DNA from 2 places in the Lysinibacillus sp. NPDC097162 genome. Region 1 is predicted to be linked to the other one. Evidence: riboswitches for the same ligand, from Rfam matches in the RefSeq annotation. Region 1 holds a riboswitch; the other holds the start of a gene.
The links. A riboswitch is a leader RNA that binds a small molecule or an ion and turns the genes downstream of it on or off. The one in region 1 is predicted to bind cyclic di-AMP.
Positions count from the first base shown of each region.

Region 2: it holds a riboswitch for cyclic di-AMP, as region 1 does, so the genes downstream of both, ACIQXW_RS14360 (APC family permease) here and ACIQXW_RS02145 (MFS transporter) in region 1, are expected to answer to the same signal.

Region 1 is NZ_JBIWDT010000001.1:453,792-475,734, forward strand. It holds gene ACIQXW_RS02135 (NCS1 family transporter) at 1-864, shown strand, start outside; gene ACIQXW_RS02140 (M20 metallopeptidase family protein) at 1,064-2,236, opposite strand; gene ACIQXW_RS02145 (MFS transporter) at 2,251-3,519, opposite strand; cyclic di-AMP (ydaO/yuaA leader) riboswitch at 3,755-3,901, opposite strand; gene ACIQXW_RS02150 (S-ribosylhomocysteine lyase) at 4,195-4,665, shown strand; gene ACIQXW_RS02155 (alpha/beta hydrolase) at 4,733-5,704, opposite strand; gene ACIQXW_RS02160 (acetyl-CoA C-acetyltransferase) at 5,964-7,148, shown strand; gene ACIQXW_RS02165 (YqkE family protein) at 7,171-7,440, shown strand; gene ACIQXW_RS02170 (VanZ family protein) at 7,579-8,043, opposite strand; gene ACIQXW_RS02175 (aldo/keto reductase) at 8,040-8,939, opposite strand; gene ACIQXW_RS02180 (NUDIX domain-containing protein) at 9,016-9,561, shown strand; gene ACIQXW_RS02185 (hypothetical protein) at 9,627-10,139, shown strand; gene fur (ferric iron uptake transcriptional regulator) at 10,239-10,703, shown strand; gene xerD (site-specific tyrosine recombinase XerD) at 10,879-11,781, shown strand; gene deoB (phosphopentomutase) at 11,915-13,096, shown strand; gene ACIQXW_RS02205 (thymidine phosphorylase) at 13,110-14,360, shown strand; gene spoIIAA (anti-sigma F factor antagonist) at 14,791-15,144, shown strand; gene spoIIAB (anti-sigma F factor) at 15,137-15,577, shown strand; gene ACIQXW_RS02220 (SigF/SigG family RNA polymerase sporulation sigma factor) at 15,588-16,376, shown strand; gene ACIQXW_RS02225 (spore germination protein) at 16,392-17,834, shown strand; gene lysA (diaminopimelate decarboxylase) at 18,058-19,377, shown strand; gene ACIQXW_RS02235 (GNAT family N-acetyltransferase) at 19,577-19,948, shown strand; gene ACIQXW_RS02240 (DUF309 domain-containing protein) at 19,945-20,448, opposite strand; gene ACIQXW_RS02245 (segregation/condensation protein A) at 20,504-21,283, shown strand; gene scpB (SMC-Scp complex subunit ScpB) at 21,255-21,848, shown strand; gene ACIQXW_RS02255 (D-alanyl-D-alanine carboxypeptidase family protein) at 21,928-21,943, shown strand, end outside.
Region 2 is NZ_JBIWDT010000002.1:472,143-484,080, reverse strand. It holds gene ACIQXW_RS14415 (amino acid permease) at 1-238, shown strand, start outside; gene ACIQXW_RS14410 (response regulator transcription factor) at 473-1,165, shown strand; gene ACIQXW_RS14405 (sensor histidine kinase) at 1,170-2,105, shown strand; gene ACIQXW_RS14400 (ABC transporter ATP-binding protein) at 2,242-3,165, shown strand; gene ACIQXW_RS14395 (ABC transporter permease) at 3,158-3,847, shown strand; gene ACIQXW_RS14390 (purine-cytosine permease family protein) at 3,928-5,307, opposite strand; gene ACIQXW_RS14385 (class II histone deacetylase) at 5,360-6,478, opposite strand; gene ACIQXW_RS14380 (TetR/AcrR family transcriptional regulator) at 6,802-7,389, shown strand; gene ACIQXW_RS14375 (DMT family transporter) at 7,600-7,947, shown strand; gene ACIQXW_RS14370 (DMT family transporter) at 7,949-8,263, shown strand; gene ACIQXW_RS14365 (Nramp family divalent metal transporter) at 8,421-9,686, opposite strand; cyclic di-AMP (ydaO/yuaA leader) riboswitch at 10,050-10,196, shown strand; gene ACIQXW_RS14360 (APC family permease) at 10,377-11,938, shown strand, end outside.

The DNA.
Region 1 (21,943 bases):
ATAGCTACAGTAGAAGGGATAAATATTTTTACGTATGAGGGCAGTTCAGCTGAAACAACATGGTTGCTTATTATGGCTGCTAATATGGGCTTCTGGTCTTTACTTGCAGTGGATATACCAAATCTAACGCGTTATGTGAAAGCACCAAGAAATGAGCGCAATTGGTTCCGGAGAAATACAAATAGTTACATCCCTCATTTGTTAGCCTTGCCAACCGTCCAAACATTTATCGGTATAATTGGAGCAGTAAGTTTTTTAGCTACTGGCAACTGGAATCCTATTGAAGTAGTGCAACAGCTTGCAACTGGTTGGATTATGGTAATCATTTTATTACTAGTTGTCTTAGCACAATGGTCAACCAATTCTGCCGCAAATCTAATACCCGCATCTTTAACATTTGTAAATGCAGGAGCTAAATTTAATTTATCTTATGCATGGGGCATTATTTTGGCAGGAATTATTGGTACAGTTTTTCAACCATGGTTAGTTTTAGATAAATTATTTGTTTTCTTAGGATATTATGGTGCAACAATGTCAGCATTAGCGGGTGTAATCATTTGTGATTACTACATAATTCGTAAGCGTCGTTTACATGTGACAGATTTATATAGGCAGGAGGGGCAATTTACATACAATCGTGGGGTAAACTTGGCAGGTATGCTAGCGTGGCTCATTAGTAGTGTACTTGCTATAGTGTTCATAGATTACATGTATTTCGTAGGTTTCCCTATATCTGTTTTCATTTACTATATACTAATGAAACGATGGTATTTGAATAAATTCCCGCAAAAAGAAGTAGTTTCAAATTACTCAGATGAATATTTAGGAACTTCTGTGAACCGAGATTGGAAAATTCCTGTATAGAGCTGAAGAAAAGGTAGCGTTCGTTATTATGAAAGATGAAACAATAGAGCGCATGCTTTGCTAAGAGGATATTGATACCGGTAAATTTGTTGTAGAGGCTAAATGTCAGTAGATGATATAAGCTTTAATAGGAACAAGAAAAAAGAAGGTAGAAGAACTCAAATTTTAGAGTTCTTCTACCTTCTGGACTTTAGAAAGGCTAAGCCTGATTTAACCAACTAATAGCACTATGCACAACGACCGCTACCCCTAATGGAATAACACCTTCGTCTAACATAATATTTGGGTTGTGTAGTGGGTAGTTGTTGTCACCTAATCCGTTGGAGCCAGCCCACATAAACATTGTTGGCACTTGTTGGCTAATGTAAGAGAAATCTTCGGTGCCTGCTAATGGTTCAGCGTCAATTTGTAAATTGTCTTCCCCTAAAATTTCTTTCACAAAAGGTACGACTTGTTTGCACAGTGTTTCATTATTATAAAGTGATGGGGTAGAGATAGTCTTTAATTCATATGTTCCACGTATCATTTTCACTGTCGCATTTATAATTTCTTGAACTCTATTAAATAGATGATCCCTAACTTCTGGTTTGAAAGAGCGTAGTGTAGCCTCTAAATGTGCTGTATCTGGAATTATATTTGCTACTGTGCCGCCACCCATTTTACCAATAACGAGAACGGCTCTTTCTTTAGGATCAATTTCTTTGCTGACTAATGTATTCATTTGATTGTATATCGCATTGACAATCATTAAAGGATCAATGGCATTTTGAGACTCAGAACTGTGCCCGCCTTTGCCTTGCACTTTTAGGAAGAAGCCATCTAATGATGAAGCGGCGATGCCAGGTTTGTAACCAAATTTCCCTACTTCTAAATCTGGAGTGACATGGAGGGCAAGGGCAGCATCAACTTTTGGATTTTCGAGTAAGCCATTTTCTATCATATCCTTTGCGCCAAGACCCATTTCCTCGGCGGGCTGGAACATAATTTTGACAGTACCATGAATATCTTTTTCTTTCTCTTTTAAAAGCTTTGCTGCGCCGAGCATGAACGTCGTATGGATGTCATGGCCGCAAGTATGTGCAAATCCATTTGTTGATTTAAACGGTAAATCCGTGTTTTCTTCCATTGGTAATGCGTCCATATCGCCTCTTAGTAAAATTGTTTTCCCATTGCCATTACCAATCGTTACAACTAGCCCTGCTTGTCCTACTTTTTGAGGTGTTAGGCCCATGGAAAGTAATGTTTTTTCAACGTATGCGACTGTATTCGGTAGTTCAAATCCAATTTCAGGATGTTGGTGTAAATGTCTGCGATGATGAATGAATTCTTCTTGAAAATTTTCCGCCAATATTAATGTTTCATGTTTAGTCATATGAATACACCTCTCTAGTCTAATGAATATTCCATATCTGAAGTTGTATTAAATTTAGGTTTTGTTTTAATGGCAATGACAAACAATCCAAATAACACGATTGAAAGTACAATTAAGACATTTAACAGTAATCCATAGGAATGATTTATATTATAAATTGCGCCAGAAACAATTGGTGTTAGTGCAGCGCCTAGTGATGAAAATAATGAGACAATCCCGAATTTTGCGCTATATTCTTTTTCCCCAAATAGTGATGAAGTTAAGTAAGCAGGTGTAACTGTAACGGCCGTCGCACCAAATCCAGTAAATATCGTATACAGGATACCAGGTATTAATAGGTCGCCTCTCATCAAAAATAAAAAGCTTACTAAACCAGAGCCACAAATAATAAGTAATGTTGTGATGGTACCTAATTTATCGTATAAGCGACCGACTAATAACTTTCCGACGATGACCATTGCTGAACCTAAAGAAAGCAATATTGCAGCGTGTTGAGGTGTGCCACCAATATCCTTTAAATAAGGTGCTAGGTTAATGATCATACCATTCACGACAATACCACCGACAACAATTGCCGCACAAAGTGCCCAAAATGATACGGATCTAAATGCCTCCCTTTGTGAAAGCCCTTCTACTGTTTGTGAAGAAGTCGTTATATTTTTTATTTCACCTAGCGGAACAAGACCTTTATCTGCAGGTTTAAGTCGAATAACAAATAATGCCATAGGTACGATTAACACAAACATTGAAATGCCCGTAATGAGGTAAGCACTTCTCCAACCATAATCTGTAATAAGCCAGTTTAGGACAGGGCTAAGGATGACACCGCCAAGACCACTACCTGCTAGTGCGATCCCTAAACATAATCCACGCTTTTCGTTAAACCAATTTGTTATTAATACTGGTGCAGGAATAAGAGCAGCTCCTGCTAATGAAGCCCCCATTAGCACTGCGAATAAATAAAAGTGCATCGCAGTCGTTGCAAATGAAAATCCTACATATGAAATGGTGCCTAGTGTTGTAAATATCGTCAAGTAAAGACGAATGTCCATTTTCCTCATCACTTTTCCTGCAATTGGACAGAAAATCATTGATACTAAAGCCATAATCGTATAATACGTCATAAATTCAGTTCTTCCAATTCCCAAATCTTCTGTTACAGGGACAGTATAAAGTGACACTAAATTAATAATTGGTGCATACAAAAATGTCATAATCATGACGCATGCCACTACAATCCACCATCCATAAAAGATGCCTTTTTTTCCTTGTTGAGTAGTCATATTGGTTTCCTCCGTTTTCACTTAATAATCAGGGCAATACGATGGAGATAAGTGGTGTTGAATCCGTTTTCAAATATCTCTAACATAATAAATGGTGTTACCCACGATCGTTTCATCACGCTTTCTAATTCAATAAAAAGTAATGATGGGGAGTTTTGGAGGTTGTATTGATCATAAGTATGTTTAAAGCCCTAAGACTTGTAGATACATCATTTTCAAATAGTACAAGCTCCATCTTCCTTCTCATTTAACGCTTACGAGGTTAGCTGACGGATTCGGGCCTTTGAGTAGCCCTACCTTAACAAGGATTCACCCCTTGGATTGAATGTTCATCCAAAAAATTTGGTTCCCCCGCATCCATTGGTTTCAGCGATCTAGAAAGTTGAAACTGCTATGATACTACTATTTCAAGAAAAGTTAGTAAATACAGAAAATTTTTTTGACAAATGAGAAGAAAAATTTTTTTACTTGATAAAACCTTTATTAATTAGGGTATCAGCATAACAGGAATAAAAAGTGCGAAAATATTTTTTCAAAAGGGGAAAGATTTAGACTGTTATTATTTTAAAAATTTGTGTAGGATACAGTTAAATTATCATTCTATTTTAAAAATTTACACATTTCATAGAAAACCGGTTATAATAGTTAGTATTGTAAGAAAAGGAGCTGTTAGCAATGGAACGTGAAAAAACAAATGTGGAAAGTTTTGATTTAGACCATACGAAAGTTAAAGCACCTTATGTTCGTTTAGCAGGTGTAAAAGTAGGAAAAAGTGGCGATGAAGTCTATAAATACGATATTCGCTTAAAACAGCCTAATAAGGAGCATATGGAAATGCCAGCACTCCATTCTTTAGAGCATTTATCGGCTGATATTATTCGCAATTATTCCGACCATATTGTCGATTTCAGTCCAATGGGTTGTCAAACAGGCTTTTATGTATCGTTGATTAATCATAATGATTATGATGAATTGCTAACGATACTAGAAAAAACATTTACAGATGTCACGAATGCAACAGCAGTACCAGCTTGTAATGAAGTGCAATGTGGCTGGGCAGCAAGTCATAGTCTTGAAGGTGCACAGGCACTTGCAAAAGAATTTTTAGCAAAACGTGATGAATGGCATATCGTTTTTGCAGAATAATAAAAAACCTTGCAATTGTAAAATGTCCTTTAAGTCAGATGGACATTTTGCTTGCAAGGTTTTTCATTTAACGATGAAAAGGAATGACATTGGATGAGGAAGAATCGTGATTTATTTTTTGATAAATAAAACTTTCTAAAAAGTCATGTATCAGATCTTCATATTCAGCCATATTTTCATTAAAGGACTGAGCGTGTGCACCTTTATCAAAAAGTTTTAACTTTTTCGGTCCAGTCTTTTTATTATATAAATCGAGTGACATGGAAGCTGGAATAAATGTATCGGGAATACTATGGATAAAGAGAACTGGCTTTTCAATGTGTGTGACAGCTTCAGAGGGCGTTACACTTTTAAATGAATAACCATCACGTAGTCGTATAAAGAAATCAGCGAAACGGATTGGAATGATAGAACCATATTTAAATTCAGTCTTTGCAATTTGTTTAAGCAGCATTGAAAAATCTGAAAAGGCACAATCAGCAATATAAAAATCGGCACCATCTTCAACCGTTCCCGCATACAACAGCATTGTAGCTGCACCCATTGATTCTCCATGAATACCGAGGATGGCATTGTCACCAATCATCGCTTTCACGGTTTTTACAACAGCATCTAAGTCATTTTTTTCATAATAGCCATAGCTTGTTGTTTTGCCGCCTGACTCCCCATGTCTTCGATGGTCAAAAATAACGGCATTGTACCCTAGTCGTTCGAAAAGACGTGCATATTTGACCGAGTTGATTTTATTTTCTGTAACCCCATGGCAAATAATCATCGTATTATTTGTTTGTAGTGGTTGGAACATAATGCCGCGAATGGAGTAGCCATTAGGAGAGTCAATATTTAATTCGCATTTAAAATTTTTATTGTACCAAGCTTCGTCAAAACGTTTGGCAGTTGTTTCGCGTTCACGAATAAAATCGGGGTCTTTTTGCTGAATGTACATTAATTTATTAGAAAGCGCAAAGCCGAACAGCCCCGTTGCAGCAGCGGCGAGCGTCGTTGTAATACCTGAAAATAAAAGCATTTTCTTTTTCATCTTCAATACCTCCACGACTTGTTTCTTTGTATGTCTAGGCATTCGTCCCTAAGTTATCATAAGGTAAATGCATGTTTCTTAATTGTAATGTTCCCAACTATATTTGTTTAAAACACGACAACATTTTACAACAACCTTTGAAATACTGCGATTATTTCCGTTATCGAAAATCGTCAAAATATTTGTTAAAATATAGTTATCTGCTAGTAGCATATGCATGCAGTGTTGATTTTTGAACGGGGAAAAGGGGAGAATGATTATGACAAACGAGGTAGTGATTGTTAGTGCCGTGCGTACTGCAATCGGTTCATTCCAAGGAACATTAAAGGATGTGCCGGCAACAACTCTTGGAAGTATCGTTATTAAAGAAGCATTAGCGCGCGCAGGCGTAGCAGGTGAGCAAGTCGATGAAGTCATCATGGGGAATGTTTTATCGGCTGGACTAGGACAAAATCCGGCTCGTCAAGCATCGATTGCAGCGGGATTACCAAATACAGTGCCTGCTTTAACAATTAATAAAGTATGTGGCTCAGGCTTAAAAGCAGTGCATTTAGCAGCACAGGCAATTGTAGCAGGCGATGCTGACATCATTGTAGCTGGTGGCTTTGAAAATATGAGCCAAGCACCGTATGTATTAAAAAATGCACGTGAAGGCTTCCGCATGGGAGATCAAAAAGTCGTGGATACGATGATTCATGATGGTTTATGGTGTGCATTTAATGATTATCATATGGGCATTACTGCAGAAAATTTATGTGATGCGTATGAAATTACACGTGAGGAGCAAGATACTTTCGCAGCACGTTCACAACAACGTGCAGAAGCGGCTATTGCTGCTGGTAAATTTAATGATGAAATCGTTGCTGTGGAAATTCCTCAACGAAAAGGCGATGCAATTATTTTTAATCAAGATGAGTTTCCACGTGCAGGTGTTACAGCGGAATCCTTATCAAAGCTGCGCCCTGCATTTAAAAAGGACGGCTCAGTAACTGCAGCGAACGCTTCTGGTATTAACGATGGTGCAGCAGCAGTTGTCGTGATGTCAAAAGCGAAGGCGTTAGAGTTAGGGATTAAGCCAATGGCACAAATTTCAGCAAATGCGAGCTCTGGCGTAGATCCGTCAATTATGGGGACTGGTCCAGTAACTGCGGTGAAAAAAGCGTTAGCAAAGGCGAATGTATCTTTAGTAGATGTAGATTTAATTGAAGCGAATGAAGCGTTTGCGGCACAATCAATTGCTGTAGATCGCGAACTAAGCTTCAATCATGATAAACTAAATGTAAACGGGGGAGCAATTGCTCTTGGTCACCCAATTGGTGCAAGCGGGGCGCGAATTTTAGTCACACTTCTACATGAGATGGAGAAGCGTGATGCAAAAACGGGCCTTGCCACATTATGTATCGGTGGTGGACAAGGTGTAGCAACAGTTGTTCAACGCCCTTAATGTTAGTAAGAAGGTGAAAGTAATGGGAAAAAAACGAAAACAACAACAGCAGCGTGTAGATGATAGTTTCACAGCTAGTTTACCAAAGCAAGAAGCTGTGACATTAGCCGACCAGCTTGGTGGCGATGTGTTAGCGAAGTTAAAAGCTGCAAAACAAGATTTATCAGCGAAAGAGCAGGCGGCAGAGGAAGAGCGTCAAGCACAGCTAGCCTTTGAGCGCAAGCAGCGTGAGAAAAACAAATCGTTTGAAGAATTATTAAACGAGTACGGTGATAAAGGCTCTAAGTTTTAGTCTTAGATTAGTAAAAACAGTGAATCTCGTATGAGAGATTCACTGTTTTTTTTGTTAATCGCCGATAGAGTGCCTGGAATCGCCGGTAGACTCGTGAGAATCGCCGATAGAAATCCCTTGCTTATATACGATAAATATTTATTTTCTAAACATCCGTATTTTCTTCACGGCTAAGGCGATGCTAATAAAAACAATAGCACCAGCTGTATCTACTAAAACATCTTGCCCGTTCATTGTTCGTCCAGGTGTAAAGCTTTGGCGGAATTCATCTAGCATCGCAATCACTGCCGTAAGGGCAATGGCGACGCCCGCGCCAAAACGCCGTTTTCCCCATGCAAAGTAGACTCCGAGTGCAATACATCCAAAACCTATAAAATGCGTAAACTTTCGAATTAGAAATTCTACAAATTCAAAGTAGCCCCGCTCCTCAACAGACACGACTGTATCCCAATATGGAATTTTTAATACTGACAGTTGTGCTTCAAAAGGTTTATTGACCAAAAGTTCCTCAAGCTCAGGAATAATAGACTGTTGTTCGTAGCTCATGCTAGAGGAAATGGCGAGAATAACTAAAAGGAGCAGTAAAATTAGCCATTTTTTCATCGGTGGTCTGCGTATTGTTCTGCTTTTGTTAGTGTGTTAGCTACGTCAAAGTTAGTAATGGAATTGACTTTTTCGTAGGCTGTAAGTGTTTGGGCAAGTTGTTCCTGTGAACTAGCACCAATCACAGTTGAAGCAATAATAGGTTCCTTCAAATTAAAGGCAAGCCCTAATGCATGTAAATCTTCATAGTGTTTTGCTAAGTCTGTTAATGTCATGGTTAATTCATCTAGTGTATAGGTTTGATAACCGTTAACACGTTGCAAGCGCTCTTTCCAAGTATTTGTTAATAAGCCCTTTGCAACGGTGCCGCGTGTTACTACCGAAGCACCTTCACTGGCAATAAAATCTAGCCATTCTTCGGGGCGACGATCTAACGCACTATATTGCATCATGACACTTTTTGCAGAGCTAGCTGGTAAAAAACGTTTTAGTACATTAGGTCGAATCGAGGAAATGCCATATTCTCGAATTACACCGTCTTTTTTCAAGTTTTCAAATGTATCAATAATGCCATCCCAATCGTCCTCTATCGTACCACCATGAAGTTGATAGACATCAATGTAATCTGTACCTAGTCTTTTCAGGCTTTGATGCACGGCCTCTTTAATATATGTAGGGGAGGCATCCCAATGCCAGCCGTCCACACCTTGTGACCAACGATTGCCTACTTTAGTTGCGACGATCATATCTTGTCGACGTTTGCCCAAAACGGTACCAATAATTTGTTCGTTGGCACCAAAATCATATAAATCTGCTGTGTCAATGTAATTAATGCCAGCATCTAGTGCCATATCGATAATGGCTGCTGCATTATTTTTGTTTGTCGAAAGAGACATACCTCCTAAGCTGATTTCTGAAATAAATAAATTACTTGAGCCGAGCTGTCTTTTTTTCATACGAATGCCCTCCTTCGATTTCTCTACTTGTAATGGTACAATGAACATATCTGAAGAACAAGCGAGGTTATGGGCAATGAAAAAGTTTGAAGAAAAAACGACACAAACGACATCAATTTATGATGGAAAAATCGTTAAGTTACAGGTCGATGATGTCACATTACCAAATGGCAAGTCGGCAAAGCGTGAAATTATTAAGCATCCAGGTGCGGTAGCAATCATTGCCATTACCAACGAAGGCAAGCTCGTTATGGTTGAGCAATATCGTAAAGCGCTTGAGCGTTCTATTGTAGAAATTCCTGCTGGTAAACTTGAAATAGGTGAAGAACCGATCTATACTGCTCGTCGAGAACTAGAAGAAGAGACAGGCTATGGTGCACATCAATTAGAGTATTTACAAGCGTTTGCCACTTCACCAGGCTTTGCAGATGAAGTGATTCATCTATTTGTAGGAACAGATTTATATCAGATTGAAAATAGCGCAGAACTAGATGAAGATGAATTTGTCGAATTACTAGAAGTTTCGTTGGAAGAGGCACAAGCGATGGTCGCTGATGGGCGTATATATGACGCTAAGACAGCGTTTGCCGTACTTTGGTTTGCATTGCAACAAGATAAATAAAGTTTAGCATAATAGAAGCGGACGAGCATAAGCTGTACAAACCTTGATAGAAAAGGAGCATGCTAATGTCTCGTACGGTTTCTCTATTTTATCACGCATCAATTGTTGCAGTGAGCTTCGTTTGTGGCGTCATCTGCTTTCATATTATTGGAGGGGCGAATGCAGAGCCTTTTATTTTATTTATAGAACCTCGTTTAGCAGATGTGGACAGGCAATCTATTTTTCGTTTAGTGCTACCTGTCGCCGCTTCAGTCGGAATTGTATTGTTACTTGCTACACATAGTGTCTTGAAAGTTTTAGTACGTGTTACAGTCGCGATGCGCGCAACTTTTTTTGGATTTAGCTCCGTATTTTTACTGCAAAAACTTGAGGCGTTTTGGCTATATACGATTTGGTGGTTTCCATTTCAGCTTATCTATTGTATATTGTTGCTAGTATTATGTAATTTACTTGTACCCGCCTGGTCGAAGCGAAAAATCGGGAAAAAGATGAATGGACGGACAATTTTGTTGAATTTTATCGCTTTTTTCATCATAATAGTTGCTGAGTTTATTGTAATATCGTATGTACTCAAGTGAAGAAACAGCTAAAAGCATAAATGCATTTGAAATCTACTCACTATCTTGTAATAGGATTTACTCCTTTGGTATAATGAAATGAGTTTAGGGGGGCGTCACATGGAAAGCCGTATTGATCGTATTAAAAAACAGTTGCATAGTGCTAGTTATAAGCTGACGCCGCAGCGAGAAGCAACAGTTGCTGTTTTGCTAGAGCACGAAGAGGACCACTTAAGTGCAGAGGATGTCTATCTTTTAGTAAAAGATAAGGCACCTGAAATAGGTCTGGCTACTGTTTATAGAACATTAGAATTACTAACAGAGCTTAAAATCGTCGACAAAATCAACTTTGGCGATGGCGTATCACGCTATGATTTGCGCCAAGAAGGAGCTGCACATTTCCACCATCATCTAGTTTGTATCGAGTGCGGTGCTGTAGATGAAATTCAAGAAGATTTACTTGAGGATGTGGAAGCCGTTGTTGAGAAACGTTGGAACTTTATTATAAAAGATCACCGACTAACTTTCCACGGTATTTGCTGGCGTTGTCATGATAAAACCGACGAAACGAATGAAGAACAATAACGAAAAACTGTCTGATGAAATCTTACGTATAGATTGCATTAGGCAGTTTTTTGTTTTTTCACTTGTATGCTTGGACTTTCTATTAAACTAGTCAATTCGATTGAAGTGAGCCCTTTCGCACTTTTTTTATAGGCGTGCTAAAATAGAGAATAATTGACAGTGAGGGGGCGTTGTGATGAATGAATTTCAATATGCAATAGAGGATTATATCCATTTTATCCAGGTAGAGCGGCAATTATCCGTTAATACATTAGCATCCTATCGCCGAGACTTAGAAAACTATGTACATTTTTTGCAAGAAGCTGAAGGGATGACTGATTTTCGGCATGTTGAACGGACAACTATATTACGTCATTTAGAACAACTGCGTATGCAAGGGAAGACAAGCCGTACTGTTGCGCGCCATATTTCATCGATTCGTAGTTTCCACCAATTTTTACTTCGAGAAAAGCGAACAGAATCAGATCCAACAGTCCATTTAGAAATGCCAACGATTGAACAAAAACTTCCGAATATCCTTTCCATAGAAGAAATAGAAGCTTTACTGACAGCGCCGAACCGCAGTAAGCCGCAAGGTATTCGTGATGTGGCGATGCTAGAGCTGCTATATGGCTCTGGTATGCGTATTAGTGAGCTGATTGCACTTGATTTAGCTGATATTCATCTGACAATGGGCTTTGTACGTGTATTTGGAAAGGGCGGCAAAGAACGCATCATTCCACTAGGAAAAAGCGCCCTTTCTGCTTTGAGTGTTTATTTAGATGGCGCAAGAGGAACATTACAAGGGAAATATCCAAAAACAGATGCATTTTTTATAAATCAACGTGGAAAACGTTTAACTAGACAAGGTTGTTGGAAATTAATGAAGGAGCACGCATTAAAGGCAGGCATCCAGCATGAGCTTACACCGCATACTTTACGCCATTCGTTTGCTACCCATTTAGTAGAGAATGGAGCTGATTTACGTGCAGTGCAGGAGATGCTAGGTCATGCAGATATTTCTACAACCCAAATTTATACGCATATTAGTAAAACGAGACTTTCTGAGGTATATAAGCAGTACCATCCACGTGCTTAACATAGAAAAATAAGCGATGGATCGAGTCTCTTTTCGTATAAAAGAATAAATATTTACCTTAGTCGGATGTCTGACCTTTATCCTTTAGCTTGTTTTTGGTAAAATGGAGTCGTGAGATTAGGAGGCAACAATTATGAATAAACCATTTAAAAAAATCCATGTCGTTGTAATGGATTCAGTTGGGATTGGTGAGGCACCAGACGCAGCTAAATTCGGAGATGTAGGCGCACATACATTAGGCCATATCGCTGAAAAAATGAATGGGCTTACAATGCCCGTTATGGAATCGTTTGGCTTAGCAAATATTGAGCCGCTTCAAGGAATGCAAGCAGTGGATGCGCCAAAAGCATACTACGGTAAAATGCAGGAAGCATCTGTTGGGAAAGACACAATGACAGGTCACTGGGAGATTATGGGACTTAATATTGATAAACCATTTAAAGTGTACCCAGAAGGATTCCCTGCTGAACTTATTGCGGAGCTTGAACAACGTACAGGCCGAAAAGTGCTATGTAATAAGCCAGCAAGTGGCACACAAGTGATTGATGATTTTGGGCAAGAACATATGGACACAGGGGCAATCATTGTCTACACATCTGCTGATCCTGTATTACAAATTGCTGCACATGAAGAAATCATTCCACTTGAAGAACTTTATAAAATTTGCGAAATTGCACGTGAATTAACATTGCAGCCAGAGTACTTAGTAGGACGCGTTATAGCACGACCATTTATCGGTACACCAGGTAACTTTACGCGTACGCCAAATCGTCATGATTATGCGTTAAAGCCATTTGGTCGCACAACGATGAATGCATTAATGGATGCAGGATTAGATGTAATCGCTATCGGTAAAATTTCAGATATTTTCAATGGTGAAGGGGTTACTGATGCAGTTCGTACAAAAAATAATATGGACGGCATGGACCAATTTGCAGAGGTTGCACGACGTGATTTCCACGGGATAAGCTTCTTAAATTTAGTAGATTTTGATGCGAATTTTGGACATCGTCGTGATCCACTTGGCTATGGCAATGCCCTACAAGAATTTGATGCACGCCTTCCTGAAATTTTAGAGGCAATGACAGAAGATGACTTACTTATGATTACAGCTGACCACGGAAATGATCCGACATTCCCTGGCACAGATCATACACGTGAATACGTACCACTAATTATCTATTCACCACGTTTTAAAGGTGGTAGCGAGCTAGCTCTACGTGAGACTTTTGCAGATATTGCCGCAACTGTCGCTGAAAACTTCAATGTAGAAGCACCACCATTCGGTAAAAGTTTCTTAAATGATTTAAAATAAGGAGGAATTTTCCATGAATATGGTGCAACTATTTGAAAAGAAAAAACAAGGTAAGGAGCTTTCACAGGCAGAAATTCAATACTTTGTTGAAGGCTATACAACAGGTTCTATTCCAGATTATCAGGCAAGCTCTTTGCTAATGGCCATTCGCTTAATTGGCATGACAGATGAAGAAACTTTTTATTTAACGAAGGCAATGATTGAATCAGGAGATGTCATTGATTTAACTTCGATCGAAGGCTTTAAAATTGATAAACATTCAACAGGTGGTGTCGGTGACAAAGTAACGTTAATCGTAACACCGATTATTGCTTCACTAGGCATTCCAGTGGCGAAGTTTAGTGGTAAAGGCCTTGGTATTACAGGTGGTACAATTGACAAACTAGAATCGATTCGAGGCTTAAAAACAGAGCTGTCTTCACAAGAATTTATTGATAATGTCAATAAACATAAAATTGCTGTTGCTGGTCAAACGGGTAATCTCGTGCCAGCAGACAAAAAACTTTATGCATTGCGTGATGTAACGGGTACTGTCGATTCTATCCCGTTAATTGCTGCGTCTATTATGAGTAAAAAAATTGCAAGTGGCGCAGATGGCATTGTGTTAGATGTCAAATGTGGTTCTGGCGCATTTATGAAAACTGAAGAAGAAGCTAAAAAATTAGCTGAGGCGATGACAGCGATTGGTGAAAAACTAGGACGTAAAGTAGTCGCACATATTAGTGATATGGATAATCCACTCGGAAAAATGATTGGTAATAAGCTTGAAGTAGTGGAGGCATATGCCTTACTAAGTGGTCGTTTAGAGGAGACACACGCTGATTTATTTGAGGAGTGCATCATTATTTCTTCACTTATGTATCAGATTGCAGCTGGAGTGGATGAAGCAACAGCAGTAGCGGCAGTTAAGAAAGTGTTAGAGGACGGATCTGCAGCGGCTAAGTTTGAGGAATTTATAGTGGCACAAGGCGGAGATTTAGCGGATATTGTGCAAAATGATACGGCTCATAAGATTGCGGTAACAGCAGCGTCAGAAGGCGTTGTAGAGTCTATCAATGCATTAATGATTGGTGAGGCAAGCGTTAGTCTTGGTGCAGGTCGCTTAACGAAGGAATCCGCACTAGATTATGATGCGGGTATTCAACTAGTCGCAAAAAAAGGTGACCGTGTAACGGCTGGTGAAACGATTGCTTATCTGTATTCAAACAGTGAAATCAATGAGGAAACAGTCGATAAAGTACAGCAAGCTTATACAATTGCATAAATAAAAAATAGAATACGCTAGTTGATGGTAGCGGAGGCGTATACTTCTGCGGGAGGCATGCAAGATGCAACTTGTGACGCGATAGCGACGGTTGTGGCTTACAGTGTGCCCGTGGAAAGCGTCCTCCTTAGTAAACATCAACGACATTGCAAAAAAGTGTTAGATTGACTGCAGTCAATCTAACACTTTTTTCTTTTGTTGTTCGGCAACTATTTTACCAATTACCTACATATAAAAGCCTCCTACGTAGTTACACTTACAAAAAATGTAGACCACGTTTAAAACTTACTTAATTATCCCATACTGCACTTAACCTAAAAGCAATAAGAATGTCGATTTTACACTATTTCGAGGGACTTGGCACTAGTTATGTCAACAGCAAGGATTTGTCATATGGAATGTGGAATTGCACGAGGAGGAGGCGATGTTCATGCATTTTCAATTAGAAATGGTAACGAGAGAGACAGTGGTTATACGTTTATTTGGTGAGCTCGATCATCATGCAGTTGAGCAAATTCGGGCTAAAATTTCTACAGCAATTTTTCAAGGCGCTGTAACGACCATCATTTGGAATTTCGAGCGACTATCGTTTATGGATAGTTCGGGTGTAGGCCTTGTGCTTGGTCGAATGCGTGAATTAGAGGCAGTGGCTGGAAGAACAATTTTATTGAATCCATCGCCGACAATGCGAAAAGTATTTCAATTTTCAGGTTTAGGTCCGTGGATGATGGATGCAACAGAGGAAGAAGCGATTGATCGAGTTAGGGGGATTGTAAATGGATAACGAAATGACATTAACTTTTTTAGCAATTAGCGAAAATGAAGCTTTGGCACGTGTGGCTATTACGGGCTTTATCGCACAATTAGACCCAACAATTGATGAACTATCAGAATTTAAAACAGTTGTCTCGGAAGCTGTTTCCAATGCCATTATCCACGGTTACGAAGAGGATGGCAAAGGTGTTGTTACAGTTCATGCAAAGCGCGAAGATGATATTGTAACCGTATCTGTAATGGATAACGGGGTTGGTATTGCAGATGTGAGTCAAGCAATGGAACCTTTGTTTACAACGAAAAGTGCAATGGAACGTTCCGGAATGGGCTTTACAATTATGGATAGCTTTTCAGATCAACTGACAGTAATGTCTAAATGGCAACAAGGTACAACAGTAACGTTTACGAAAAAATTTTACTCGGTTCGCACGGCGGTAATGTGAGGTTGCTATCGTGAAGCCGATAGAACAGTCGTCCGATAAGCTTTTGTCACAGGAGGAAATGCGTGATTTAATTGCGCGTTCACAACAGGGCGACCATGAAGCTCGTAAACGAATGATTGAGGGGAATACGAGACTTGTATGGTCCATCGTCCAACGCTTTACTACAAGGGGCGTGGAGCTCGAAGATTTATTTCAAATTGGCTGTATAGGGCTTATGAAATCTGTAGATAAGTTTGATCTAGCATACGATGTGAAGTTTTCCACATATGCGGTGCCGATGATTATCGGCGAAATACAGCGCTTCTTAAGGGATGATGGCATGGTGAAGGTGAGCCGCTCGATTCGTGAGCTTAACTTTAAAATACGCCATGCAACTGACGAATTTATTAAGAACAATGAGCATCCACCGACCATTCAAGATTTAGCACAAGTACTTGGTGTTACGACAGAGGAAATCGTAACGGCATCGGATGCTTTAAGGGATCCTGCTTCTTTACATGAGCAATTGTATGAAAGTGAAGGGGATTCTATTACGTTAATGGACCAAATGAAGGATGAAAAATCTGAGCAACCATTTGAGTATATTCCGCTTAAAGAAGTGCTAACAAGATTAGACCCCAGAGAGCAATCCATTATTTATTTACGATATTTTTCAGACTGTACACAAACTGAAATTGCCAACAGGCTTGGTATTTCACAAGTACAAGTATCTCGTTTAGAGAAAAAGATTTTAGCGCAGTTAAAAAGCTGGATGGCCACGAGTGCCACAGTCGAACATGGAGTAGAAAAAGACATCTAAGAAAATGGTGACACCATGACAAATAAACTATTTAACAGCTTAGAAGAAGCCGAAGATTTTCTTAAAGAGCAATTTGGGGACGGCGAATCATTTGACGTTGGAATTAAGCATTTATTTGTCAAAGATTTGCCGGTTCTTTGTGCATATATTAGTGGGCTTGTAGATGGGGAAGCCCTAACGCAGCTACTATCTAGTATGTTACCTGAAGAAGACATCGATATTGACGATGAGAAAGAATATTTTGAAACAATTTTCAATTTTCATGGTCGTTCTGAAGAAACAGAGCGTAAAGCCTATTTGCTCGCCATTTTAAGTGGACAAGTAACATTTATCACTAAAGGTGGTTACTGTTATGTTGCTGAGCTGCGAAATTATCCAGGGCGATCACCAGAAGAGCCTGATAATGAAAAGGTAATACGTGGTTCAAGGGATGGCTTTACGGAAGGAATTTCACAAAATACAGCTTTAGTGCGTCGACGCATTCGCAACAGTAATTTACGTTTCGAGCTACATAAAATATCCAAAATCGGTCAAACCGATGTCGCAATTGCGTTTATGAAGGATATTGCAAATGAGGAAATGCTCGATAAATTGCGACAGCGTCTTGGTCAAATTAACCATGATGGTTTGACAATGGCCGATAAATCTCTAGAGGAGTGGCTATTTAAGCAAAAGTTTCACCCAATACCATTTGTACGTTATACAGAACGACCCGATATTGTCGCTGCTCATTTATTAGAGGGCCATGTGGCCATTATGGTGGATACTTCACCTTCAGTTATTTTAGTACCTATTACAATTTTCCATTTATTGCAGCACGCTGAAGAATACAGACAAGCGCCAATTGTTGGGACATTTGTTCGTTTTATGCGTTATTTCGGAACGATTATGGGGTTACTATTACTACCATTATGGTACTTATTTGTAACGAACGAATCGTTATTACCTGACACCTTGTCCTTTTTAGGTAGTCAGGAAAAATCACATATTCCAATATTACTGCAAATTCTAATAGCTGATATAGGGATTGAATTTTTAAGGATGGCCGCCATTCATACCCCTACGCCATTGTCCACTGCAATGGGATTAGTAGCAGGGGTAATTATTGGACAAATCGCGATTGATGTTGGCGTTTTCTCATCAGAAGTTGTGTTATATACAGCAGTAGGAGCGATATTTACATTTATTATTCCATCTTATGAGCTAAGTATTTCCATTAAGCTCTTTAGAATTTTCTTGCTCCTTATGACAGGCATTTGGGGGGCGGATGGATTATTCATTGGGGTATTTATATTATTTACGTATTTATGTTCATTACGTCCGTTACAAGCGCCGTATTTGTGGCCGCTCGTACCATTTTTCCCAACAGCAATGCTTCGGGTAATTATCCGTTTCCCAATGACATCGGATGCATTAAGACCTTTTGTTGTCGATTCCAAACAGCGAAAAAGATCATAGGAGCCGTTGCACTCACTTTTTTCATGTGATAAAGTTCACCTATAGTATTTTGTGATTTTTGCAAAAATTATTTTTGTTAGCATGCCCAAATGGTATGAGCAATGAGCCATTTACATGCTCGTAAAAGATAATGCCTCGATTGGATGTTTTCAAAACTAAGTTTTTGGGTACACCATGAGGTGCAATTGTTACAAAATGGAGACGTGAAAAGGGAGAGATGCAAATGCATTTATATGGAACACAAGCGATTTCTGAAGATGGACATTTAACAATAGGACAAGTAGACACATTAGAGCTTGCAAAAGTATACGGTACACCACTTTTTGTGTACGATACGGCGCTTATTCGGAAGCGTGCACGCAGCTTTATCGATACATTTAAAAAACTAGGTGTAAAAGCAGAAGTAGCTTATGCTTCAAAAGCATTTGCATGTGTAGCGGTGTATCAATTAGCAGCAGAGGAAAATCTATCATTGGATGTTGTCTCTGGAGGGGAGCTATTTACAGCATTAAAAGCTGGATTCCCTGCAGAGCGCATTCACTTCCATGGCAATAATAAAAGTATTGCCGAATTAGAGCTAGCCTTTGACTCAAAAATTGGTTGTATTGTAGTAGATAACTTCTATGAAATTAAGCTTTTAAAAGAAATTTCAGAGCGCCGTCAGCAAAACATGCGTATTTTGTTACGTGTCACACCAGGTGTTGAGGCACATACACATGATTTCATTACGACAGGGCAAGCTGATTCTAAATTTGGCTTTGACTTAAACAACGGCCAAGCAGATGAAGCATTCGAGCAAACATTTAAACATGAATACTTACAGCTTTTGGGCTTACATTGCCATATAGGCTCTCAAATTTTTGATACAGCTGGCTTTGGTTTAGCGGGAGAAAAATTAATCGACAAGATTTCTAACTGGAACAAGACTCACGGTTTTACGTGCACTGTGTTAAACTTAGGTGGGGGCTTTGGTATTCGCTATACAGAAGAAGACGCACCGCTTGAGCCGCAAGTATATGTTGAGGATATGATTACAGTTGTGAAAAATAAAGCAACGGTACTTGGGCTAACGATGCCAGAAATCTGGATTGAACCAGGTCGTTCACTGGTTGGCGATGCAGGAACATCACTTTATACAATAGGTTCTCAAAAAACAGTACCAGATGTACGGAACTACATTGCAGTTGATGGTGGAATGAGTGATAATATTCGTCCTGCACTTTACGATGCGAAATACGAGGCGGTCATTGCGAGTAAAGCCAATGCACCTAAAGAAGAAACGTACACTGTAGCTGGAAAACTTTGTGAATCGGGCGATAAATTGATTATCGATGCAAAATTACAAGAAGCAGCTTCAGGTGATGTACTAGCAATCTTCTGTACAGGGGCATATGGCTATTCGATGGCGAGCAACTACAATCGTGTACCACGTCCAGCGGTGGTATTTGTAGAAAATGGACAGCACCAATTAGCCATTAAACGTGAAAGTTATGAAGATATTGTACAAAATGATCTCCCGTTAACGTTAAAAAAGGGTGAATGAATTTGAGAAAAAATAAATGGGTATTATTAGCGTCCATGACGACTTTTATTTTATTGTGGGGCGTTGTCTATTGGGTGTTAGCATCAAAAGGTATTCTCGGCCCTGGTTCGTAAGACAGAAATTGGCTTGCGGTAATAGTACAAATCGTGTAGGATAGTCAAAGATTATGTACAGCTAGAAAAAGAGGGAATAGACAAATATGTTAATTCGATATAAAAAAGCTTTCGAGAAAATAGCGATGGGGCTACTCTCGTTTATGCCTAACGAAAAAGACATTAAAAAGCTCACAGAGACAATCCAATCTTATGAAAATGATGAGAATTGGGTATTATATTTATGGAAAAAGAACGATGAGTATGTTGGTATCGTCGGGCTTGTAGTAGACAATAACACAGCAACTATTCAGCACGTTTCTGTAGTTCCATCTTATAGAGGTGAAGGTGTGGCAAAAGAAATGCTACAAGAAGTAGCAGAACTTGGCCAATACGAACATGTGCGTGCAACGGATGAAACGCGTGAATTTGTTCAAAAATGTATACAATGTAATGAAGAAAAAGCAGACGAAAATTAACGTCTGCTTTTTCTTTGTTTGCTTTCTTGTCGTTCAGCAAGAATATGTGAGCGATCACGGAGCATATGTTTATGAAGAAGATAATCAGCGCTACTTTCCGGTAAAAGTAGTATGCGCGCCATCACTAAATCATGTAAAGCGGGCATTAGCGGTAATTGAAACGCTTGAAAGGACTTGCCCATTCGAATGTTGTTGAGCGTTTCGGTTAATTTTGTGATAAGAATTGTGTAGTCTATTTCATGAAAAAACACATTTCCTTTATTGAGTTGAAAATTATTGAGTGCTTTATGTAGGATTTTGAAAGCACCAGTTGCGTTGCCGCGACGCCAATGATATAATCCTGTCGCTAATTGAACATAACCTACAAGAGGATGATTTTTATTGCCAGGCGCGATGTCCTTCCAATATTCCTCGAGTACTTCATGGCATTCAAAAAAATCCCCATTGCCATTGAAATAGGCACAGTAATCAATAAATAAAGTATGGTGCTGTGGATGCATTTTGGACTCCTTTCCACTATACTAAAAGAACATTGAAGATCAGGGTGGTAAAATAATGTCTTATGAAGTAAAATTAGAAGCCTTTTCAGGACCTCTTGATTTATTATTGCACTTAATTCACAGATTGGAAATTGATATCTATGATATTCCAATGGCTGAAATTACGCAACAATATATAGATCATATCCATGCGATGCAGGTACTGGAATTAAATGAGGCGAGTGAGTATTTAGTGATGGCTGCTACACTCTTAGCCATAAAAAGTCGTATGCTCTTACCGATACATGAAGGAGAGCTAGAGGATGCGGAAATTGAAGTCGATGGACCTGACCCTCGTGAGGAACTGGTTCAACGTTTAATAGAGTATAAAAAATATAAAGAAGCGGCAGGCAACCTACAGGAGCTTGAATCAGATAGAGCGCAGGTGTTTACGAGACCACCAACAGATTTATCGGGATTGGCATCAGATGAGCAAATGGCGTTGTTCGATATGAATGTCAATATATATGATATGCTTGGTGCCTTCCAAAAGCTGATGCGCAGAAAAAAATTAAAAAAGCCATTAAAAACAACTGTCACGAGACAGGAACGCTCGGTTAAAGATCAAATGCGTTCGGTTGTGAATTCTTTACGTTCCACAGGTGGACGTGCATCATTTTTCGAGCTTTTTCCCTATGAAGATAAACCAACACTGATTTTAACGTTTCTATCACTGCTGGAACTGATGAAACGTCAGATTGTCATTGTAGAGCAAGACGGTAATTTTGAAGAACTAACGGTCACATTACAGAAGGAGGAATGGGATGATGACGAAAACAATGATCCTACAAAGTAGAATTGAAGCTTTATTATTTGTTGTGGGAGATGATGGCTTAACGATTAAGCAATTGGCACACTTGCTTGGTGATGCAGAAGAAGTTGTTGCACAAGCTATGGATGCATTACGTACAGCATTTGACGAAGATGAAAATAGAGGAATTACAATTAAAGAAATGGCTGGTGTTTACCAATTAATTACAAAGCATGAGCTTGCAGATACGATACAAAAATTAGTAGAGAATCCGACAGCACAATCATTATCTCAGGCATCCTTAGAAGTATTGGCTATAGTGGCGTATAAACAACCTATTACAAGGGTAGCGATTGAAGATTTACGAGGCGTAAAATGTGAACGGCCACTACAAACACTGGCTTCCAGAGGGCTAGTGAAAGAGGTTGGCCGTTCAGAGGGAACTGGACGTGCTATTTTATATGGCACAACAAAAGAGTTCTTAAATTACTTTGGTTTAAATAGTATTGAAGAAATGCCTCCATTACCTGAGGAGGAAAATGGAGATACAGAGCAAGAAACGGATTTATTTATGACCAAATTCCAAGAAACTTTTAACGGCGTTAAGTAATAGAGGAAATGTGCTCGTCGCTTTCCTTTTTAGTTTAATAGTTTTTACTTATCTATCACTTATAATAAGGAGTGGCTTGTTGCTACGGTTACTAC
Region 2 (11,938 bases), on a different contig from region 1:
ACTACCATATAAAGCAAAGCTATATCCATTCGGGCCACTCTTTGCATTTACAGTGTGTATGATTGTTGTAATTGGTCAAAACTACACAGCTTTCACAGGCGATTCAATTGACTGGTACGGCGTCCTTGTTTCATATATCGGTATACCGCTGTTTATCGTCTTGTGGTTAGGCTATAAAATAAAACATAAAACTAAAATGATTCCACTGCAAAAGTGTGATTTAAAAGTAGAAAAATAGAAATAAAAGCTGTCCTATTAGTTTATAGGGCAGCTTTTATTTATTTGCCGTTGATTTCCGTTGTGTGCGGCGCTGGAGTGTGATTTTAGTTTGGCAAATTGTTTGAGAATTGTTTGAGTGCCTGTCACTTTAAAAAAAACATATGGTAAGCTATATAGAGACAGGATAAAAATGTAAAACTGTTTAAGTAGATGGGAATTAAAGATAATGCTTTATTGAGAAGAGGTGCCTAACATGCAAAAACATATATTACTTGTTGAAGACGATGAGGACATCCGAGAAATGGTCGACAAGTTTTTAACAATGGAGGGCTTTGCCGTTACATCCGTTACAAATGGTGAAGAAGCAGTGCAAATTTGTTTAAGTAAAACGTTTGATTTAGTTATTTTGGATATTATGATGCCTAAACTAGATGGATTAGAAGTGTTAAAAATAATTCGAGAAAAAGAAGCGCTACCTATTATTATGATGTCAGCAAAAGACAGTGATGTAGATAAAGCATTAGGTCTTGGATTAGGAGCGGATGATTATATTGCAAAGCCATTTTCAATGTTGGAATTTTCAGCGCGTGTGAAAGCTGCAATACGAAGGGCTACACAATATTCAAGCTCGATGGAGGAAACGAAGGGGACATTGACTATCGGTAACTTGGTAATTGATGTCGTTAATTTCTCAGTTGAAAAAGACCAACAACAGGTGAAACTAACTTCAAAGGAATTTGCGATTTTAAAGCTATTTATCACAAATCGTAATCGCGTATTTACTAAACAGCAAATCTATCAACTCATTTGGAATGATGAATATTATGGTGATGAAAATATTATTAATGTGCATATAAGGAGATTGCGAGAAAAAATTGAAGATGACCCTTCCAACCCAAAGTATATTAAAACACTTTGGGGAATTGGCTATAAATTAGAGGGCTAGGCGTATGATACTATTTCTATCTACCGTTATTCTTTTTCTCATAGCAATCATTCTTTTGCAGCTGAAAAGAAAACGTGAGCAAAACGTTACGCTCAAATATATGCACACCAAACTACAAGCTATTATAAACGAACAATCAAACGAGAAAATTTTAGTTGCTACTTCGAATCAAGAACTACAGCAACTGCTTACTACTATAAATGCATTACTGAATGATACGCACAAAATATTAGCCAAACATCGAAAAACGGAAAGTTCAATGAAAAAGATGCTTGCCAATATTTCGCATGATTTAAAAACGCCGTTAACAGTTGTGCTAGGCTATACAGAAATGTTGCAGCTACAACATTCGCTAAAAGATGCAGAACAAAATCGCTTACTTTCAGGAATCCATTTAAAAACGGAGGAAGTATTGAAGCTTATTCATACATTTTTTGATTTGGCAAAAATTGAAGCGGGCGATACAGAATACCCAATAACAAAAGTAAACGTAAGTGAAATATGCCGCAAAAATATTTTGTCATTTTACGATATGGTGATGTCGGTAGGCCTTCATATAGACATTAACATACCTGAAACACCGATTTATGCTCTAGGCAACGAGGATGCGTTAGAAAGAGTGTTAAACAATTTAATCGCCAATGCGATTGCTTACGGGGCTGAAGGTCGTGTAATTGGGCTAACAGTAAGAAATGACGCTACCGATGTTTATATTGATGTCTGGGATTGTGGGAAAGGTATTGATGAATATCATATAGACAGCGTATTTGAAAGGATGTTTACGCTTGAAGACTCAAGAAATAAATCATTTCAAGGTAGTGGGCTAGGTCTAACGATAACAAAGCGACTTGTAGAAATAATGAATGGTACAATCCAACTGAAAAGCATCCCTTATGAAAAGACGGTTTTTACGATTTCATTAAAAAGAATGATGTACTAATCTAGCCCTGCCTGTAGAGCTAAAAATGCTCTAGAGGCTTTTCTTCTTCTCTTAAGGAATTTGTAAGAATCAAGTAATAAAATAGAGAGTTTTACTTCTTATAATAAAGAAAGCCACAAATGAGGGAGAGGTTTAAATGGCGTATATTGTAAAAACAAATCAGCTTACAAAAGTTTATGATGGAAACGAAGTGGTTTCTACAGTCGATATGCATGTTAAGAGAGGAGAGATATATGGTTTTTTGGGTCCAAATGGAGCGGGGAAAACAACGATTATGAAAATGTTAACTAATCTGGCCAAACCGACAAGTGGGGAAATTGAAATCTTCGGTGAAAAATTAACGGATCGGTCGTACGAAGTGCTAAAAAGAATGGGCACAATCATTGAATATCCCATTTTCTATGAAAAGTTAACAGCACAAGAAAACCTTGAATTACATTGCGAATATATGGGTTATTACGATAAAAACGAAATCGGCCATGTTCTCGATTTAGTAAAGCTAACGAATGTGGATGGCAAAAGAGTAAGGGATTTTTCGTTAGGAATGAAACAACGTTTAGGTATTGCACGTGCGATAATGACTAAACCAGAGTTGCTAATTTTAGATGAACCGATTAATGGTCTTGATCCAGTTGGTATAAGAGAGCTAAGAGAATTATTCAAGATGTTAAGTAAAGAATATGGCATTACGATTATTGTTTCCAGTCATATTTTAGCTGAAATTGAGCAAATGGCTGATACAATTGGGGTCATTAATAATGGCAGGTTAATTGCTGAAGTTTCGATGGAGCATGTAAGGCATAGCCAAACAGATTTTATTGAACTAATTGTCAGTGAGGGAAAAAAGGCTGCCTTTATTTTAGATAGTCAATTACGCATCACCAATTTTAAATGCATTGATGAGCGCTGTATTCGAATATACGATATGTCTGTTTCACAAAAAATACTATCCAAAACGTTAATAGAACATGATATTGAAATTGAAGAGATTAGTAGGAAAACAAGTTCTTTAGAGGATTATTTCTTGAAATTAATCAATGGAGGTGGCATCCATGCTTAATTTAATGCGTTTAGAAATGAAAAAAAACCATTTAGGCTCGTATGTGACAGCTGCTATTATTGCCAATGTCGCTATATTAGGTTTTATGTTTATGATTTTAGTTATTTCAAAAATAGAAGGCGACGCTGGTTTAGAAAACTATCCTATCGCTTTAACAGTCATTGATTCTTTTGTAAGATGTGTATTTATTATTTTCGCGGCTACATTAATTGCAAAACTTATTATTGGCGAATATAAAAATAAAACAATAATAACTGCATTTATGTATCCTATAAATAGAAAAAAACTAATCGCAGCAAAGCTTGCCATTGTTATTTTATTTACATTTAGCGCAATTATCCTTTCAAATATATTTATTACAGTAATTTTTCTTATGATTAGCGAGAACTTTCAATTAATCCCAGATACTTTGACAAACGCAATGATTATGCAGCGCATTCCTTCAGTAGTAATGAATGCTGTAGCGGCATCCAGTATGGCCCTTATTCCATTGTATTTTGGTATGAAAAAATACTCCGTGCCAACAACAATACTGTCATCTCTTTTAATCGTGATGGTTGTTTCTTCAAATACGGGCACTTTTTCATTGAATGATATTATCGTAATCCCAATAACATTAGCGATTATAGGTATAGTTATTGCCTATTTAGCAATTCGCAACATCGAAAAGGTAGATGTTTAATAACATAAGTAAAGCCCCTGTATGAAAATACCATACAGGGGCTTTAAAAAGGCCTGGGGAAGCCTGACGAACCTTATTTATTAATTATTCTCAGGTACATTAGACGTTGCATAGACGTCTACAGAAAGTTTGGCAGGTGCCGTTAATTTAGCAAAGCTAATATACAATAGGAATGAAACCGCACCACCAACAATCCATGCAATATCTAATCCATCTAGCATTTTTGCAATAGGTCCCACATATAACTCCGTATTAATAAATGGAATTTGAATAAAGATGGTTAACAAGTAAATAATCATTGTTGGTATATTAATTTTCCCGAAAATGCCATCCTTTTTGTTGAACTCATCTGGAGGATAATGGACTCTCTTTAAAATATAAAAATCAGTTAATGTAATCATACTCCACGGAATGATAAAGAATAATATAAATCCTAAGTATAATTGGAAATTAGCCATAAAATTGCTAGAGCTCCAAGTGGCAATAAGGGCAATAATGACACCAATTGCAATGGAAGTAATTGTGCGCAGTCTAGCAGATGTTTTAAACATTAAAAAGTTACTCGCAATCGATAAAATAATAATACCTGCTCCATAAATATTTAAGGAGTTAATAACAAGGACACCAAGAGATAACAGTAATGCAATGATGAAACCTAATGAGCCCATATCTTTAATTTGTGCCATAACATTACCATTCACAACCATAGTGGCAATAGCAGCACCTAAAACCATCAACCAAACTGAACTTGCAAAGCTTCCAAGATAACTATAAGTAAATACCTTTTTAGATTGTGATGGATGGATAAATCTCGAATGGTCAGACACATACGGACCATACGTAATTTGCCATGTTACACAAATGGAAGTCATTAATAAAAACTGGCTGAAAGAAAAATTACCTGCATTTAAAAGATCCATTGAAACATTCGCTAAAATCATAATAGATAAAATAATAAATACCACTGTAAAGCCAATTGTATAGATTTTCATCGACTTTTGAAGTAAGCCTTGTCCAAAAATAGCTAGAAGCACCATTGGAATAAGACTTACGATAACCGTTACATTCATATTAAGGCCGAGTGTTTCCTGCATGCCTTGTCCGACTAACACGGTATTGGTTGCGCCGTAGCCTAAATACATGATCAGAATGATTAACATAGGCAAGATAGCCCCGAAGTAGCCGAATTGTGCTCTACTTTGTACTACTTGTGGTAAACCTGCTTTAGGGCCAGTAGCAGAATGGAGTGCCATAATTGCAGCTCCAATGGCGTGTCCTAATAGGATAGCAACGAGTGACCACCAAAAATTTAACCCTAATACGATAGCTAGAGATCCTGTTACAAGTGTTGTAGAAACTGTACTTGCGGCAAACCATGTGAAAAATAGCTCTTTGGCAGTGCCATTACGCTGTTCTAAAGGAATATGTTCATAACTAATTTCCTCGATAGAATTGCTCATAGATACCCTCCCTCTTATTAATTATTTTCAATATAATAATAGTGTTTTAAATTTAAACAGTTACTTTTAAAGATGGCCAGTAAGCCGATTGAATTGAAATGACTTCATTAATTGCTTTCTTTTCTACTTCGTTTACAAAGTCAGGATACCCTTGGGAATCTTGGAATGGATCTTCTACATCGCTTTTCACACCACATAATTCTTCAATAATGCGCAATGTACAAAATGGAACATAAGCATTACTGTAACCACCTTCATGACAAAAGACGATTTTTCCATCTGTATGCTTGTTTGCTAAGTTCATCATGATTTTCGTTAAATCTGCAAAGCCTTCAGCAGTCATGTTCATACGTCCAAGTGGATCGAACATACCTGGATCTTGTCCAGCAGAAATAATGATTAGCTCTGGTTTATAATCGTTCACGATTGGCTCCACAATAGACTTAAATGCTTCAATATAGCCTGCATTTCCTGTACCTGGAGGAAGCGGAATGTTCACGTTAAATCCTTTTCCGTCAGCCTCACCTACGTTCTCTGCATAACCTGTATTATTCGGGAAACTTAAATGCTGATGAACTGAGAAGAATAAAACACCATCAGTGTCATAGAATGCACTTTCTGTTCCATTACCATGGTGAACGTCCCAATCTAACACCATAACTCTTTCTAAATTGTATTTTTGCTTTGCGTATTTAGCAGCAATGGCAACGTTATTGAAAATACAGAAGCCGATGCCTTTTGCAGCTTCTGCATGATGGCCAGGTGGGCGAGTTAATGCATAAACATTATCGACTTCACCGTTCATCACAACATCCACAGCTTTTAAAGCGCCTCCAGTTGAAAGTAAAGCAATTTCATAAGATCCTCTACCAACAATGGCATGATCTCCAGCGTCTCCACCAGTTGTATCGCTTAAATGCTTAACTTTATCTACATATTCCTTTGTATGGAACATTTCAATTTCCTCACGCGTTGCAGAACGTGGCTCAATTTGTTCTAATTTTTTCATTAGGCCACAACGATTAAGTAAATTATTAATTCGTCTCTTTGTTGAAGGATGTTCGACAAACACATCTGTTTCTAAGTAACCACCCGAAGGTAAATATAATGTTCCGCTTCCGTTGTCGTGCCAGAAATAACTTTCGTCAAAAATATAACCTGTTTTCATCATCAATTCCGCCCCTTTGATTAAAAAATAATACCGATTTGCACCTTGTAACACCCCTTATCAAGGTGGAAAATGGTACTTACAGTTATGAAAATACTAGTTGAGGGAGATTTTTTCTTAAAATGAATTTCAGTCATCTTCCTTGGGATAAAATTTAAATGAATCTCGTTCATTTGTCAAACTAATTTTTAAAAATTATCAAAATTAAATAAATTTTTCAGTTCCATTATAGGAAATAATAATTTTTGGATAAAAGAAAGAGGTTGAAATCTATTTTTGTTTGGATTACAATTTTTAAAAATTCATGATTTTTTAGGGGGCGCATAATGGATAAGGAAAAACGTATCGTAACCTCTGCTATTCAATTGTTTAAAGAACAAGGTATCGACAAAATAAAAATAGCTGATATTGTAAAAAGGGCTGGTATTGCACAAGGAACTTTTTATTTGTACTTCCCTTCAAAAATGTCACTTATGCCCGCTATTGCAAAAGTAATGGTCGACAATATGTTTGAAGCAATACAAAAAAACGTGGATGATCAAGCGCCACTAATTGAAAAATTTAATCAATTAGTAGATACAATATTTATGATGACGAGAGAGCATAAGGAACTTGTAGCAATTATTTATGCTGGATTGTCGGCCTCTGATTATTTGAAAGACTGGGTAAATGCGTATACACCTTACTATAATTGGCTAAGAAATGAGCTGGACAGCGCAAAGTCAAAGGGTGAAATTTTAATAGCAGTTGATTCTTACGCAACGTCAAAGATGGTGTTTGGATTAATCGAGTCTGCTGCTGAACGTGCATACTTATTTGATTCCAAAGATGAAGAGCTTATCAATGAGGATAAAAAAGATTTATTAGAATTTATTTTTAATGCGTTAGTCTTAAACAAGGCTGTTACAAAATAAGCGTACAGAGATAAAATATGTTACAGTGAATTTTTGATATATAGTTGGAAATCCATAAACGGTCTTGTTTATAGTAATACGTTGCTATAAACAAGAAAAATATGTGTTCAAAATCCGAATTTAAAAGCGGATTTTTACTAAATTTTCTTGTAGGTTCTTTTATGCAGTAAAAATGAATGAAGTTCAGTCATTATTAACGGAGGGTTTTTTATGGGAAAAGCTTGGTTGTATGTTGGGTTAACTAGTTTTTTTGAATTAATATGGATTTATGGTTTCAATGTAGCTTCTCATTGGTGGGAATGGCTATTGATCGTTATATTTATAGGGCTTGATTTGCACTTTTTATCAAAGGCATGTGAGAAATTACCAACTGGAACAGTGTACGCAATATTTGCAGCAATTGGCACAATGGGGACGACCTTAATGGATATTTTAATTTTTAATCAAGTAGTCAGTATTGGTAAGCTTCTCTTTATTTTTATATTGATTGTAGGAGTTATTGGCTTAAAAGTCTCTGATACCGTTGAAGAGAATAAACGTACAAAAGAGGTGATATAGTATGGGATGGCTTTTTGTTTTTTTAGCTGCAGCGAGTGAACTTGTATCTGTCATTGGTCTGAAAAAATATAGCACGAAAAAGGGATTTATCAGCATGCTGCTCTATGTAGGGGGATTTGCTGCGTCACTTAGCTTTTTATATAAATCATTTGAATTTTTACAAACGAGTACGGCTTATGCAGTATGGATAGGTATTGGTACGGCAGGGGCAGTCTTAATCAATATGATGTTTTTTGGTGAGTCAAAAAGTAAAGGCCGCTTAGCAAGTGTATGCTGTATCATCATCGGAGTCGTAGGGTTAAAGGCACTTTCTTAAAATACAATAGGCATGCTGTCCCTCTCAACAGCAGTCCGCGCAGGAAATGCTTTTATGTGGCAATAGTGAAAATTTAGCAGAGAGCAACGGCATAAAAAAGTGTTAGATTGATCGCAATCAATCTAACACTTTTTCTCATTTATCCTAGTATCATTATTTAAGCTAAAAGCGTTTCCCATAATAAGTAGATATTTAACGCAACTACTATTACAACGACAAGCCAACCAAGAATTGTTGTGATACGGTGATTGACCAGGCTACCCATTATGTCCTTTTTACTTGTAAACATCACAAGTGGGATAAGCGCAAATGCAATACCGAATGATAAAATTACTTGACTTAACACAAGTGCATAGGTTGCATTGACACCTGCTGCAATAATAGCTAAAGGTGGAATCATTGTAATCGCTCTACGTAAATATAGAGGGATTTTTCGTTGGATGAAGCCTTGCATAACAACGTCGCCTGCTAATGTCCCAACAGAAGAGCTTGCAAGCCCGGCAATGAGTAATCCAAGTCCAAAAGACACAGCCGCCATAGGTCCAAGAGCTTCTCGTAAACCGTTATAGGCGATATCTAAATCTTCGACTACTAAGCCTTGCGTATGGAACACTGCTGCTGCAATGATTAGCATACTCATGTTAATCGCACCAGCAATAATCATTGCAATTACAATATCGATAAACTCAAATCGGAAAATACGTCGTTTTTCGTTGTCATTACGACCAACCACACGATTTTGTGTTAAGGAAGAATGTAAATAGATTGCGTGTGGCATCACAGTAGCTCCTAATATACCTGTTGCAAGTAAGAGTGAATCGACACCATCAAATTGTGGTGTCAGCATTCCTAATGTCACTTCGCCCCAATCCGGTTGGGCTAAAAATGTTTGGAACGCAAATGCTAGCACAACAATTAGCACCATACCCGAAATGCCCGCTTCAAAAGCTCTAAAGCCTCTACGCTGTAGCTCTAAAATTGCAAAAGAACCAATTGCAGTAATAAGTGCGGCAGGTAGCATCGGAATATCAAATAATAAATATAGACCGAGGGCAGCACCGATAAATTCAGCGAGGTCGGTTGCAATGATTACAAGTTCAGCCTGTATCCATAAAAATATAGAAGTTTTTTCAGAAAAATTCTCCCTTGCTACTTCTGGCAAGTTTTTTCCGGTAGCAATACCGAGTTTTGCTGATAAAGATTGAATCAGTACAGCCATTAAATTTGAAAAGGCAATCACCCAAAGTAGTAAATAACCATACTGCGAGCCAGCGGTAATATTTGTAGCAAAGTTGCCGGGATCTATATAGGCAACAGCTGCAATAAATGCCGGACCTAGAAAGGGTAAAATTCGTCGCCAGCCTTTTATGTCTCCATCTAAAACAGCTTGGGCTGCCGGTTTTGTAATTTGTTTATAGGCCATCTTGTTCCCTCGTTTCAAAAAGTATCGTAAATGAAATAAAGTTTCCTATGGGAAAATAATAATACTACTATTCTATAGCTAGAATTAAAAAATGTGAAGAAGTTTGCTCATAAATTTTTTATAAATTTTGAAAATCGCTGATAAAATGAGCTGAATCGCCCGTGAACCAGTGAAAATCGCCAGTAAAGCCAGCCAAATCGCCAGTAAACCGGTAAGAATCGCCGATAAACCACGCCGAATCGCCGATAAACAGCTGATAAAAGCTTGTCTCTGAGAATAAGAAAAAATTTACGAAAACCGGGCAATATCTTCTTTACTTTTTTAATTTACAGGCGTAATATGACATCATTATAAAAGTTTCAAATTTCTAAATCGCTGAAGCAATTAAACGCGGGGGACCCAATTTTAGTGGATTGTTTAAACAATTCTTGGGGTGAATCTCTTTTTAAAGAGTAGGGCTACTCAGGCCCGAATCCGACAGCTAACCTCGTAAGCGTTAAGAGCAGAAAAGTTGGAGCTTGTCAGACGTTAGAGCGTCTACAAGTCGTATTTAGTGATGACTTGTAGGCGTTTTTTTTGATGGCATTCCGTACGAAAAAGCCCCAGTAGATATAAAGAGACCGATTATGCGAAAGGTGTAATCGATTTAGAAATGCGAAACACACTCTATGAATCTAGAAGGTGTTAAGGATGAAGTCCTCATTCAAACGTTATGTTATCGGTAAACCATTGAAATCCGATGCATTAGGGGAACAAAAGCTTAGTAAAACAAAGGCGCTGGCCATATTATCTTCTGATGCATTGTCATCAGTTGCATACGGTCCAGAGCAAATTTTAATTGTGCTCATGACTGTCAGTACGGTTGCCTTTTGGTATTCGTTACCGATTGCGGCAGGGGTAGTGGTGCTACTTGTGGCACTCACTTTATCGTATCGACAAGTTATTTTCGCATATCCACATGGTGGTGGGGCATATGTCGTGTCCCGCGAAAATTTAGGTGTGAATGCAGGTCTTGTAGCGGGTGGGTCATTACTCGTTGATTATATTTTAACTGTCGCTGTAAGTGTATCAGCAGGGACAGATGCTATTACTTCAGCATTCCCAAGTTTGCATGCTTATAACGTTCCGATTGCTGTGTTTTTTGTTATTTGCTTAACGATTTTAAATTTACGTGGGGTTACGGAATCAGCGTCTATTTTAGCGTACCCTGTTTATTTATTCGTCGTTGTGATGTTATTGCTCATTGGCATAGGAATCTATAATGTAGCAACAGGGCAAGTGCCGGCTGATTTACATCCTAAAATTGGAACGCCAGTTGCGGGCATTAGTTTGTTTTTATTATTAAAGGCATTTGCCTCAGGAAGCTCGGCATTAACTGGTGTAGAGGCAATATCTAATGCAATTCCGAATTTCAAAAGTCCTGCACCCGTTAATGCAGCAAAAACGCTATTAGCGATGGGTAGTATTTTAGCAGTATTATTTATTGGCATTGTAAGCTTAGCTTATTTCTACGGAGTCGCTCCAAATGCACAAGCAACGGTTGTTTCGCAAATTGCCGAAGCGAGTGTGGGACGCAATGTATTTTATTATATTGTGCAAGGAACAACAGCAATGATTTTAGTGCTTGCTGCGAATACAGGCTATTCAGCATTTCCTTTACTGGCAGTCAACTTATCGAAAGACGGCTTTATTCCAAGAATATTTCAAATCCGTGGCGATCGACTTGGCTATTCAAATGGGATCATGATGCTCGGGCTAGCAGCTATTGTGCTTATTATTTTGTTTGATGGCACAACAGAGCATTTAATTCCACTCTATGCGGTAGGTGTATTTATTCCATTTACATTAGCGCAGTCTGGGATGATGCGTAAATGGTGGCGTGAAAAGCCTAATGGCTGGGTTATGAAATTTGTTATCAACACAATAGGGGCAGTCATTTCTTTTGTAGTGGCGATGATGTTTTTTGTCACAAAACTACCCCAAGTATGGCCGGTATTCATCTTTTTACCGCTTATTATTTGGATGTTTCATCGCATTAAGCATCACTACAATGCAGTCGGGGAACAACTACGACTAAATGGAGAAGCATTACCGAAAGTAGAGGGGAATGTCTTTGTCGTGCCGGTAGCGGGTATTACGAAAGTGGTGGAAAATTCACTGCACTATGCGCAATCTTTAAATGTTGATAAAATAATAGCCTTTTATGTAGCATTCGATCAGGCGGATGCAAAAGCCTTTGAAGAAAAGTGGAA